Regions from separate parts of the Bradyrhizobium sp. CCBAU 11361 genome, predicted to be linked through region 1. Evidence: riboswitches for the same ligand, from Rfam matches in the RefSeq annotation. Region 1 holds a riboswitch; the other holds the start of a gene.
What was found. A riboswitch is a leader RNA that binds a small molecule or an ion and turns the genes downstream of it on or off. The one in region 1 is predicted to bind cobalamin.
Positions count from the first base shown of each region.

Region 1 (5,544 bases):
GTTCATCTCGCCGCTCTCGTCGCATATTGGCTCAATTGAGTCTCGACCCTAGTACGGGGGAGATTTTGCATAGCTCGAAGTGCTCCATCATTTGAAAGGAGGAACGGGGTGGATTTCAATGCAGTCGGCTCGGCGACTACGAGCCCAGAGCCCGACACACCGCGACCGACGACGGACACCACCGGCTTTGAGCGGCAGCTCAGCAACACACAGGCTAGTGCTCCGCCAGATGGAGCTGCTCCTCCAGTGCTGCAGGGCGAGGCTTATTCGCCATATCTGGACGCTGGCCATCCCTATTCTCCATATCTGGATGCTGGGCAGCCCTATGCGCCATACCTGGATTTAGCGCTCCGCTATTTGCCAGACTTGGGTTGGCAGGATGATCTGTATACGCCCCCTGCGGCCGATGCCGAGCCAGAGCCGGAAAACCTCCCGCAACATCTCTCGCAGCAAACCATCGCTCAGGCCATCGAGGAACATCCTGGTTTCGATCAAGATCTGATATGGCAGAATGTGGAAGTCGACCCGTCGCATTCCGAGCAACCGCACGTGGAGGCATCGGAGGCAGAGCCATCGCATGCCGGACCATCGTGCGTCGCCCCATTGCGGCCTGAACCATCGCACGCCGGCCCCTCTCACGCCCCGCCATTGCAAGCGGGACCGCCTCAAGCTGGGCCTCCCGATATGCTGAACGGACATCTCGCCAAGGATTACTGGGTGTTCGCTGGTCAACCAGCCACAGGCGCTCAAATCGACATGCTGGAGCGCAGCGGAGTGAAGCCGAGCAAGCACGACCCAACGCAGGTTTTCACCATGCTCGGCGTGCCTCACACAGCCGAATGGAGAGAAGAGGGCTTCATTCGTCTCACACCGTCGCTAGACCCGACTCTTTGGCCCGAAGGTATGGAGGAAGACCGACCTGCAGACCCGGAAGATCCGCCGATTCACTAGCGGCTGTAGCCGAGCCACGGCAGGGTCATCTTCGAGGGCCGACAGAGCGACCTTGCCGACGAGCACCTGATGAAGGCGATCGGGCCGGCGGCTATTCCGCGGCCAAGCTCCTCTTTGAGGGACATTTCAGAATTGCAATGGTCACGGCAGCGTCCAATCAAAGGCCGACCGACCCGATTAAGCCAAAGTTCGATATGGATGAGATCATTGTTCATATGGACGCGCTAGAAACAAACGCGCTGGCGCTAAAGAGGACAAAGTCGGTATAGCGCGTCCAGCGACATCCCGCGGGGATTCTAGAAGATCGCGGGACGGTCATGTCCTCGACGACAAAGGTGAGAGTGCGTTCTGAAATAGGATAGGCGCGTTCTGACCGCGCAGGTCCAACATTCGAACTGCTTGCCCCGCCTGCCGCTTGTCCTGCCCTGTTGGCAGACGTGAGCACCCACAATGCAAGGACGCGAGCGATTGATAGTATTGGCGTGACTGCAACGGCTCGCCCTCATGGGTCAACTATCACAGCTTCGGTAGGCTGGATTAATGTCACTGGTCGAGCTTTGCTCCGCAAGCATCAGCGGACTTCTGCGAAAGTACGAGCATTATCAGGATCGCGCTCCAACAAAACGCTGTTGCGGTCGTCCTGCATACGGCCGAAAGCCGCCCACCCCCTCTTCGCCATCCCAGCTGCCGCGGCTCGCCCCTTGGAGTACTCCGTAGCGCGCTGTTCGAAGAAATTGGCGTGCTCGACCCCATTCAGGATCTCGACTAGCCATGGCAACGGATGCGGCCGGAGCTGGGTAAACCCGCTCTCTCTGGCCTCGAAGAAGCCGAAGACCGGGGTAATTCCGAGCTGGGTCAGTCGCCAATCCGCGACATAGCGGACATAAGCGTGGATCTGCTCAGCCCGCATGCCCTCGATTTTGCCGAGGCCGAAGGCGAGATCAACGAAGTTCTCCTCCAGCTTCACCATGGTCTTGGCGACGTCGATGATGTCGTTACGGACGGAGCGCGTCACCACGCCGGTTTCGCGGTGCCATTCGTGAAATAGCTTGATGATCCCTTCGCAGTGGAGACTCTCGTCGCGCACAGACCAGCTTACGATCTGTCCCATGCCATTCATCTTGTTGTGGCGCGGAAAATTGAGCAGCATGGCAAAGCTCGCGAACAACGCCATGCCTTCTGTGAAGGCGCCGAACATCGCAAGGGTGCGAGCGACGTCAGCCACGGTATGGACGCCGAACTCGTGCATGTAGTCCGCTTTGGCGCGCATCTGCGCATAGTCGCGGAATGCCTCGAACTCGGTCTTGGGCATGCCGAGTGTCTTGAGCAGCAGCGCATAAGCGTCAATGTGGACGGTCTCCATGTTGGTGAACGTCGCCATCATCATCTGCACGGTGAGCGGTTGGAAGATCGGGATGTAGCGCTTGAGATAGTTGTCGCCGACCTCGATGTCCGACTGAGTGAAGAAACGGAATATCTGGGCGAGCAGCGCGCGCTCGTTGGCGGTGACGCGGTCCGACGCCCAGTCCTTGAGATCGGCGCCGAGCGGCACCTCCTCGCCCATCCGATGGGTCTGCTGCTGCCGCTTCCAGAAGTCGTAAGCGATCGACGTCATAGGTGCCGGTCGAGTCGAGGAGGCCGACCCGTCCCTTGCCGATCAGTGAGCGTGGATCGACTGACGAGAGATCGATCACTGACATGAACCGATCGCCGCTCACAGTTGCGGGGGCAGCCCCGGAGCAGCCGTTCGGCGCACCGGGTTCCCTCTTAGCTTCGGTCCCACAAAATAAAGGACAGAAGACCGAGACAGATCCACATCTAGGCGGCACCCGACGAGATTCGTCAAGCCTTCCGTTGCGGGAGATCAAGCTCCCGAGGGCAAAAGGACACCGTCAAGCTAACGAATGGAGCGGCCGAGAACTAGAACACCAGCACGTTTATCGCTCGCGCTATAGCCTCCCGCTCGAAAGTGATCGGTCCCGCGTGGGCTATATTCCTGGTTTTTACTTCGGCTTGCGCATGGTCGAGCCAGAGGTCCATCCCTCCGAAATATCATCGGCTGCGGCGCTCTGTTGGCCAGAATGGCTTCGTTCTCGACCTCCTGATCCAGCCCAGAACGGGGCTGGCGCGCAGCGTAGCGGCTTCTGACCTGTCATGGCTCTAGCGCGACCTGCAAGCCCTCGGTGCCTTCAACATGAACGTAACGGGGGCCGATCGGCCGCCCCCTGCCGCTGGCGACCGTGACAATGTTTTCCAGAGGAGTGGCGCGCGCATCGGCCTCAGGGCGAGACAAGATCAGATCGGCGTGAAACAGCCCTTCTGATTCAAGGCCGGTCGCATCAACGCCAAGAGCCGCCAAGCTGGCCAAACAACCTTCAAACTCTTCAGCATCGCGAAAGCGGCGCTGGATAAATGTCGCGCCGTAAAGACGTTCCGTCACAAGGCCACGGTTCGCGAAGGTCGAGGCCAAAGACTCAAATGGAAACATTCGTAGCACGAAGGAGATGATCCATGGACATCTCTCGGTCGCATCGAGAATTTTTCTGAACGTCTTCTCGGTAATATAGCCGATGCAACCCGTCGACATGATAACATCCGCAGAGCGCAGAATTTGCGCGCTGTCTGTCGATAGCGCGTCTTTTTCAAGGTCAGCGACAATGCCCTGGTCCAGGAGGCCAACGTTTGTTGCATAGCTAATCGCCGGCGCCGACACGTCCAAGCCGATAAACCGCGCCAACCCGACATCGGGCCAAGCCGCATAAAAATTGCGATCGAGGCGCACCAGTGTCTCAGAACTGATCGCCCTCATTTCGCGCCGAGCGTAGCGGTGACGCAGGCCCCCGAAGGTCAGTGGAAAGCGATGCACTGCTGCGTTGATGCCGTATGAACATCCAATATCAAGAACGACAGGCTTAAGACCGGTTGCGGAAGCTTTCGCTGCCAGAATTTGTCGCACGACCGGCTCAGCCACGTCCGGGATCATATAATCCAAGTCGCCCAGGACAGAGAAGTATGCCCTTGGATCATCCAAAGCATAAATGTCATCAAAGATCGCTTTAGACCGATTGATACACGAAAACTCTGTTCGCACCCAAATGTCTCCCATCTCATTTTGCAACCCGGTCGCCGGCTGCTACTTCCAAGTACTTGACGACCTATCCCAGAAGTTTGGCGAGGTGCAACCCCATCGCGTCTTTTTTTGGCTCGCATCGTGAGACAGAGGGCGGGCCTCCTTATTGCAGCGTACGAGAAGACAAATTGGCGCCAAAAGCGATCCTCAGAGTCGCGGCACTTTTGTGGGAGCTCGAAGACCTATTGAACTTCGAACGGCAGCGACTGCGATAATTACGGGCTAAGCGCGCAGGCTTTCGTAGCCCCATCAACGTGATACGCTTGCGCACGCGCCGGAAAAATCGTTCTGCAGGGTTAGAAAGAATCAAAATCAGCCGCGCCGCGTCTTCGCAATCTAGGCGCTTGACATTCAGAACCGCGAACAAGAACGGCAAGCGCGAGGTCGATTTCGTCGCATCTGCTGCATCTTGCCATGGACAGTTGGCTTGGGAGATCTGTCCTTCGATTGCCTGCTGGACCGCATCGCGGCGGTTGAACGTGGCGACTTTTATGATGCAACAGAATTTCGCCGAGCCGGAATTTAATATTCGCTCACCAAGGGCTTGCCCCCGGACGGTCTTTTCGCTGACAGATGCCCAGCCGATCCACCTTTCGTGTCGTGCCAGCACAGTCCTTTGCACATCGACATTCCACGAGGCAAATCAACTCAACATCAGTGATCGCAGAATTTATCAGAGACGCGATCTTCGTCAGCTTCTCGCAAGCTGCCCCTGCTATCAGAGAGCAGGTCATCTCGCGGCGACGCCGCTATGTGAGTGTTACGACATGGACGCAGGCGCCGCCGATATCGCAGCGACAAGGCCAGAGGCTGGCGCAGACCCCGACACCGCGGCGAACGGCGGCAACCGCTCGCCTGCGGCATTGTTGCAGCAAGCTTTCGAGAAGGCGCTCGTTTCCGTCGCCACGCAAGTCATAAGCGACTCCCAGTCGGATATGGATGATGCCATGAGCGAGCTGGATGAGGGGTGAGGCGGGATGGGGATACATCGGGCCCGCTGTTTAAAACGAGCCCGATTGGACGAAGCAAGTGGGACTTGGTACCTGCAGCAAGCCAGACGCGCCTTCAGCGATGCTCCAAATGGCTTGCCGGCAAACGCTGCTGCGACTTTTGGTCTTCCGCAGCGGCAGACCTGCACAGCAAGGCCGAAGCTCCACCGGCAAGCTCCTTGCTATCCCGCCCAAGAATGACGATACGAGCGCTCTCAGCAAGGGGTAATGAACGATAGCACGCAAGCCGTGCAACATTTCCCTCATTCGAGGATCGATTGCGCTCGCCAGGCTGTCCTTGTTCAGATCCGCGGCTGACCGCGAACCTGTCTGCTAGAGAGATCTCAAGGACTTTTCCTGAGGGCCAGCATCGTTGGCGCTCAGAGCGTGAGGGCTCTCCTGCGTATGCAACTCGTGCGCCTTCGCCACAGCATTGGAAGATGTTGCCAGTACTTTGTCCTGCCGTCACGGGCT
Region 1 is NZ_LBJZ01000138.1:124-5,667, forward strand. Features, by position in the region: partial or broken gene XI08_RS11710 (transposase) at 1-39, shown strand, start outside; gene XI08_RS11715 (hypothetical protein) at 247-951, shown strand; gene XI08_RS11720 (ribonucleotide-diphosphate reductase subunit beta) at 1,523-2,503, opposite strand; cobalamin riboswitch at 2,600-2,772, opposite strand; gene XI08_RS11725 (class I SAM-dependent methyltransferase) at 3,104-4,042, opposite strand; gene XI08_RS11730 (hypothetical protein) at 4,345-5,052, shown strand.

Region 2 (5,544 bases), on a different contig from region 1:
CCGCGCGATAATCGGCGAGGCTCCAGGTGAGTTGCTGCCTCAGCAGCGTCTCGCCGAGCGCATGAACCGGCGCGAGATAGAAGCCAGTCTCCGCGAGATCTGATACCAACGCTTCGACCGAGGCCAACGCGTCGAGACCCACCGCGTGCGCGATCTGGTGCGGACGGCCCGGATAGTTCGACAGCACGATCGCCAGCCGCTTCTCGCCGGCCGGCTTCACCGCGAGCTTCTGCCAGGCTGCGATACGTGCGGCAACGGCCTTCACGCATTGCTCATCAGCCCGATGCGCAAGGTGCGAAAACTGCAAATCGGGATCACGTTCCGCTGCCGACTTGAAACTCACCACGCCCGCGAACAGGCGACCGTCGACCTCGGGCAGCACCACATGCATCGCAAGATCGCCGGGCGACAGGCCGCGCAGCGATTCCGCCCAGTCCTCGCGCCGCGCCGTGGAGAGCGCGACCTGGAACACAGGACACGATGCAGCATCGAACGGTGTCGTGCCGTCATCGCCGACCGCGGAGAACGCGGTCGCATTGACGATCGCGGCCGGAGGATCTTGCGCAAGGTGTGCCCGCAGCCAGTCCGCAACGCCCGCGGCCTTCAGCGAGGTGACGAACACGCCATAGGCGTCAAATCCCTTCTCGCGCAGCGCGGCAATCAGCGCATCGACCGGACCGGTGTCCGCGGCGGTCAAGTACGAGCGATAAAACGTCACCAGCGCGCGAGGCCTGCCTTCGCCGTCCGGTATCGCCACGATGACGCCGCGCGCGGGATCATAGAAGCCCATCTCGGGCACGGTCGTCTCGCCGACCACTGGACCGGCATAGAGGCCCGAGGCCAGCGCAAGCTGCGCGATCGCCGCTTGCGCTGCGACCGGACCACCGGTGTCGCAGAGCACCTTCAACCGGCGCAGCGTCGAGACCGGCAGAGTCGAGTATGCATCGAGCCGTGTGTCGTCGCGGCCATCGGCCGGCAGCACGGCGAGCACGATGCCGCGCGCCTTCGCAAGTTGCTGGAGAGCCGCGAGTCCGTAGGGCCAATAGGACTCACCGCCGATCAGGCGGACCAGAATGCCGCGTGCCTGGGCCAGCGTGCGCTCGATGTAGGTGTCGATCGAAAGCGGATGACGCAGTTCCGCGAGATTGGCGAGCCGCAGCGACGGCAGGCTGTCGCGGCCTCGCCGCCAGCCGGCCGCGAACGCGGCCAGATCGGAATCCGAGTACGAGAGCACCACGAGATCGGCCGGGTCCTGGCCGATGTCCCTTGGCGTCGCGGTCTCTTCCAGACCGCGGCTCTCGCGGAAGACGACGTGCATCAGATGCCAGATCCTGAAAGACCAAGTCCCGCTCTTATCGCGGCCTCGTCGATATCGCCGTGCTCGCCGATCACGACGAGCTTTGACTGCCGCGCGATCGCGCCCCAGGGCTTGTCGAACTGGTGGCGCACGCGCTCGCCGACGGCCTGGAGCAGCAGGCGCATCGGCTTGCCCGCGACCGCGATGTAACCCTTGACGCGCAGCACGTTCTGCTCGCGCGACAGGCGCTGAACCGAGGCGACCAGCGTGTCGATATCCGCCACCTCCGGAAGGTCGATCACGACGGAAGCGAAATCGTCGTGCTCGTGCTCCTCTTCGCCGTCGTGATGCGACGGGCGCGCGGCGAGATCATTCTCGGCGGCAGCGCCGAGGCCGAGGATGACGCGGGCGTCGATCGCACCATCAGTGATGGGGAGCATCGGCACGCGGCGCGGCATCTCGGCGGTGATGGCAGCCTTGGCCGCTTCGAGTCCGGCCGGGCCGGCAAGATCGGCCTTGGTCAGCAGCACGATGTCGGCACAGGCGATCTGGTCCTCGAACACTTCCGACAGCGGCGTCTCGTGATCGAGATTTTCGTCCGCCGCGCGCTGCGCTTCCACCGCGGCCGGATCCGGGGCAAAGCGTCCGGCGGCGACGGCCTCGGCATCGGCCAGCGCGATCACGCCGTCCACGGTGATGCGCGAGCGGATCTCCGGCCAGTCGAACGCCTTGAGCAGCGGCTTGGGCAGCGCGAGGCCCGAGGTCTCGATCAGGATGTGATCGGGTCTTACGGGCCGCGCCAGCAACAGCTCCATGGTCGGGATGAAATCGTCGGCAACGGTGCAGCAGATGCAGCCATTGGCGAGCTCGACGATGTTTTCCTCCGGGCAATTGGCATCGGCGCAGGACTTCAGGATCTGGCCGTCGACGCCCTCGCTGCCGAACTCGTTGACGAGCACGGCGAGCCTCTTGCCGTTGGGATTTGCGAGAAGATGCTGGATCAGCGTCGTCTTGCCGGAGCCGAGAAAGCCGGTCACCACCGTGACAGGGACTTTTGCGAGCGAATTCATTCGGCGGCCTCCGGCACGACGGCAATGGGGGGAATGCGGGCAAGCGACTGCTTGCGGAAGATCTCGGGGCGGCTGCGCCAGGGCACGAGGCCGTCGGGCGCGGCCGCATAGGCCGCGGCGCCTGCGATCACGTCGCGCGCGTTGGCATCCGACAGGCGGCCATAGACATAGGACCAGCGGCCGGGCGCGCTGAGCGCGACCGAGCAGCCCTGGTTACAGGCCGACAGGCATTCGACGGGAACCACATTGACACCATCGGGCACGCCGGCCTCCAGGATCGCACCGTGAAGGCGCTTGCCCGGAGTGACTTCGCCCTCGCCAGGCGTCTCGCCGGCGCGGCAGGTAATGCAGACGTGAAGTGTGACGGTCATCGCCTCTTCCAGAATAAACAGCGGGAGGCGAAGAGGCCCACGAACCGATCTTGCGAGGGTCCGTTTCCCCGTCGCGGAACACCCCGTCCGCCGGTCCAAAAATCGTCCGCGCTGGCAGGTCTCCCGGCTTGCGGAGCAGGGTTTTGCCCTTCGATCCCCGCCTTCCCGATCCCGTGAGGGGTCAGTGGCTTCGGGCATCTCTCCGGTCACGGTCGCGGGGGCGGCTGCATTTTGGACCCAAATCTTGCCGATTCGGACCCTATCGCATTCCCTCTTCGCCTGTCATAGGACAGGAACCAACGCCGGGCCACCATTTGCCCCCGGCCGCCTCTTGTCAAGCCGAAGGACCAGGTACGATGACGCCTGAACCGGATACCCAAACGGGCGAGGAAACCGACGCCCGCCACGCTCAAAAAATGGCGAAGAAAAAGGCCGCCCGCGACAAGATCATGGCCACCAAGAGCGGCGAAAAAGGCCTCATCATCGTCCATACCGGCGCGGGCAAGGGCAAGTCGTCCTCGGCCTTCGGCATGATCGTGCGCTGCGTCGCCCATGGCTTCCCCTGCGCGGTGGTGCAGTTCATCAAGGGCGCCTGGGACACCGGCGAGCGCCGCCTGCTCACGGGTCATTTCGGCGATCTCTGCCAGTTCCATGCGATGGGCGAAGGTTTCACTTGGGAGACGCAGGACCGCGCCCGCGACATCGCGGCCGCGCGCGCCGGCTGGGAGAAGGCCAAGGAGCTGATCCTCGATTCGAACCTGCGCATGGTCGTGCTCGACGAGATCAACATCGCGCTGCGCTACGACTACCTCGATATCGCCGAGGTCGTCGAATTCCTCAGCACGCAAAAGCCTGCGATGACGCATGTCGTGCTCACCGGGCGTAATGCCAAGGACGAGCTGATCGAGATCGCCGACCTCGTCACCGAGATGACGCTGGTGAAACATCCGTTCCGCTCCGGCATCAAGGCGCAGGCCGGCGTCGAGTTCTGAAGATACACGCGATGGCGCGCGCATTGATGATCCAGGGGGCCGGCTCGGACGTGGGCAAGTCGCTCATCGTCGCCGGTCTCGCGCGCGCCTTCACGCGGCGCGGCCTGCGCGTGCTTCCCTTCAAGCCACAGAACATGTCGAACAATGCGGCCGTGACCGTCGATGGCGGCGAGATTGGCCGCGCACAAGCACTGCAAGCCCTCGCCGCCGGCGTCGAGCCACACACCGACATGAATCCGGTGCTTCTGAAGCCGGAGACCGATGTCGGAGCGCAGGTCATCGTGCATGGCAAGCGCATCGCAACTGCGCGTGCGCGTGACTATGCGGCGATGAAGCCACAGCTGATGGGCTCCGTGCTGGAGAGCTTCGAGCGGCTGAAGGCGCGGGCCGATCTCGTGCTGGTCGAAGGGGCCGGCAGTCCCGCCGAGGTGAACCTGCGCAAGGCCGACATCGCCAATATGGGCTTTGCCCGAAAGGCTGATGTGCCGGTTGTGCTGGTCGGCGATATCGACCGGGGCGGCGTCATCGCCCAGCTCGTCGGCATCAAGACGGTGATCGACCCTGACGATGCCGCGATGATCCAGGGTTTTGTCATCAACAAGTTTCGCGGCGATCCCACGCTGTTCGATGACGGCTACAAGCTGATCGAGCAGAAGACGTCCTGGCGCGGCTTTGGCGTGCTGCCCTGGTTTGCGCGCGCCGGCGAGCTGCCGGCCGAGGACGCGCTGGGCCTCAGCGACGCGCGAAAGCCGGGCCAATGCAAGATCGCCTGCCTCGCGCTGTCACGGATCGCCAATTTCGACGATCTCGATCCGCTCAAGCTCGAACCCGGCGTCGATCTCGTGATGGTCCGTCCGGGTGAAGCGATCCCCGGCGACGTGAGGCTCGTCATCATCCCCGGCTCCAAATCGACCCGCGGCGACCTCGCCTTCCTGCGCGCGCAGGGCTGGGACATTGATCTCCTGGCGCATTATCGCCGCGGCGGCCACATCCTCGGCCTCTGCGGCGGCTATCAGATGCTCGGACGCAGCGTCGCCGACCCCGATGGCATCGAAGGCCCTGCCGGCGACACGCCGGGCCTCGGACTTCTGGATGTCGAGACGGTGATGAGCCCGCAGAAGACGCTGACGCGTGTTGCGGCCGTGCACGCCGCCACGGATCAACCGATCGAGGCCTACGAAATCCACATCGGCCGCACCGACGGGCCGGATCGCACGCGGCCGTTCGCGACATTGAATGGCGAGCCGGAAGGCGCGATCTCCAGCGACAGCCGTGTGCAGGGCAGCTATTTGCACGGCCTGTTCACGTCCGATGATTTCCGCAAGGCGTATTTGGCCAAGCTCGACATTCCCGCAGGCGACGAGCCTTATCATGCCAGGGTCGAGAGCGCGCTTGACGCGCTCGCCGACCACATCGAAAAGCATCTCGACGTCGAAGGCCTGCTTTCGCTAGCGCGCTAGGACCTCGGCAAGGCGCGTCCATTCGGCTTCGCTGCCGGGAAGCCCGAGCCGCAGCCATGTCGGTTTCTGCGTGAAGACGCGCGACCAGATCTGGCCACGCGCGAGCTGTTCCTGCGCTGCAAGTGCATCTGGCGTCTCGTAGAGACGGAACAGCGGCGTGCCGCCGACGAGCGTCCAATCCTTTACTTGCGCCATGTCGTCGAGACGGGCACAGTCGCGCACAAGCCGCGCCGAGGTGGATTTCGCCCAGGCATCGTCGCGCAATGCGCGGCAGCCGATCGCGATCGCGGCCCCCGAGACCGGCCATGGCCCCGACATCGCGGCGATCGCTGCGATGTCGGCCGCGCCACCGAT
Region 2 is NZ_LBJZ01000001.1:315,295-320,838, forward strand. Features, by position in the region: gene cobN (cobaltochelatase subunit CobN) at 1-1,318, opposite strand, end outside; gene cobW (cobalamin biosynthesis protein CobW) at 1,318-2,367, opposite strand; gene XI08_RS01420 (DUF1636 family protein) at 2,364-2,738, opposite strand; cobalamin riboswitch at 2,835-3,054, opposite strand; gene cobO (cob(I)yrinic acid a,c-diamide adenosyltransferase) at 3,095-3,730, shown strand; gene XI08_RS01430 (cobyric acid synthase) at 3,742-5,190, shown strand; gene cobD (threonine-phosphate decarboxylase CobD) at 5,179-5,544, opposite strand, start outside.
Region 2: it holds a riboswitch for cobalamin, as region 1 does, so the genes downstream of both, XI08_RS01420 (DUF1636 family protein) here and XI08_RS11720 (ribonucleotide-diphosphate reductase subunit beta) in region 1, are expected to answer to the same signal.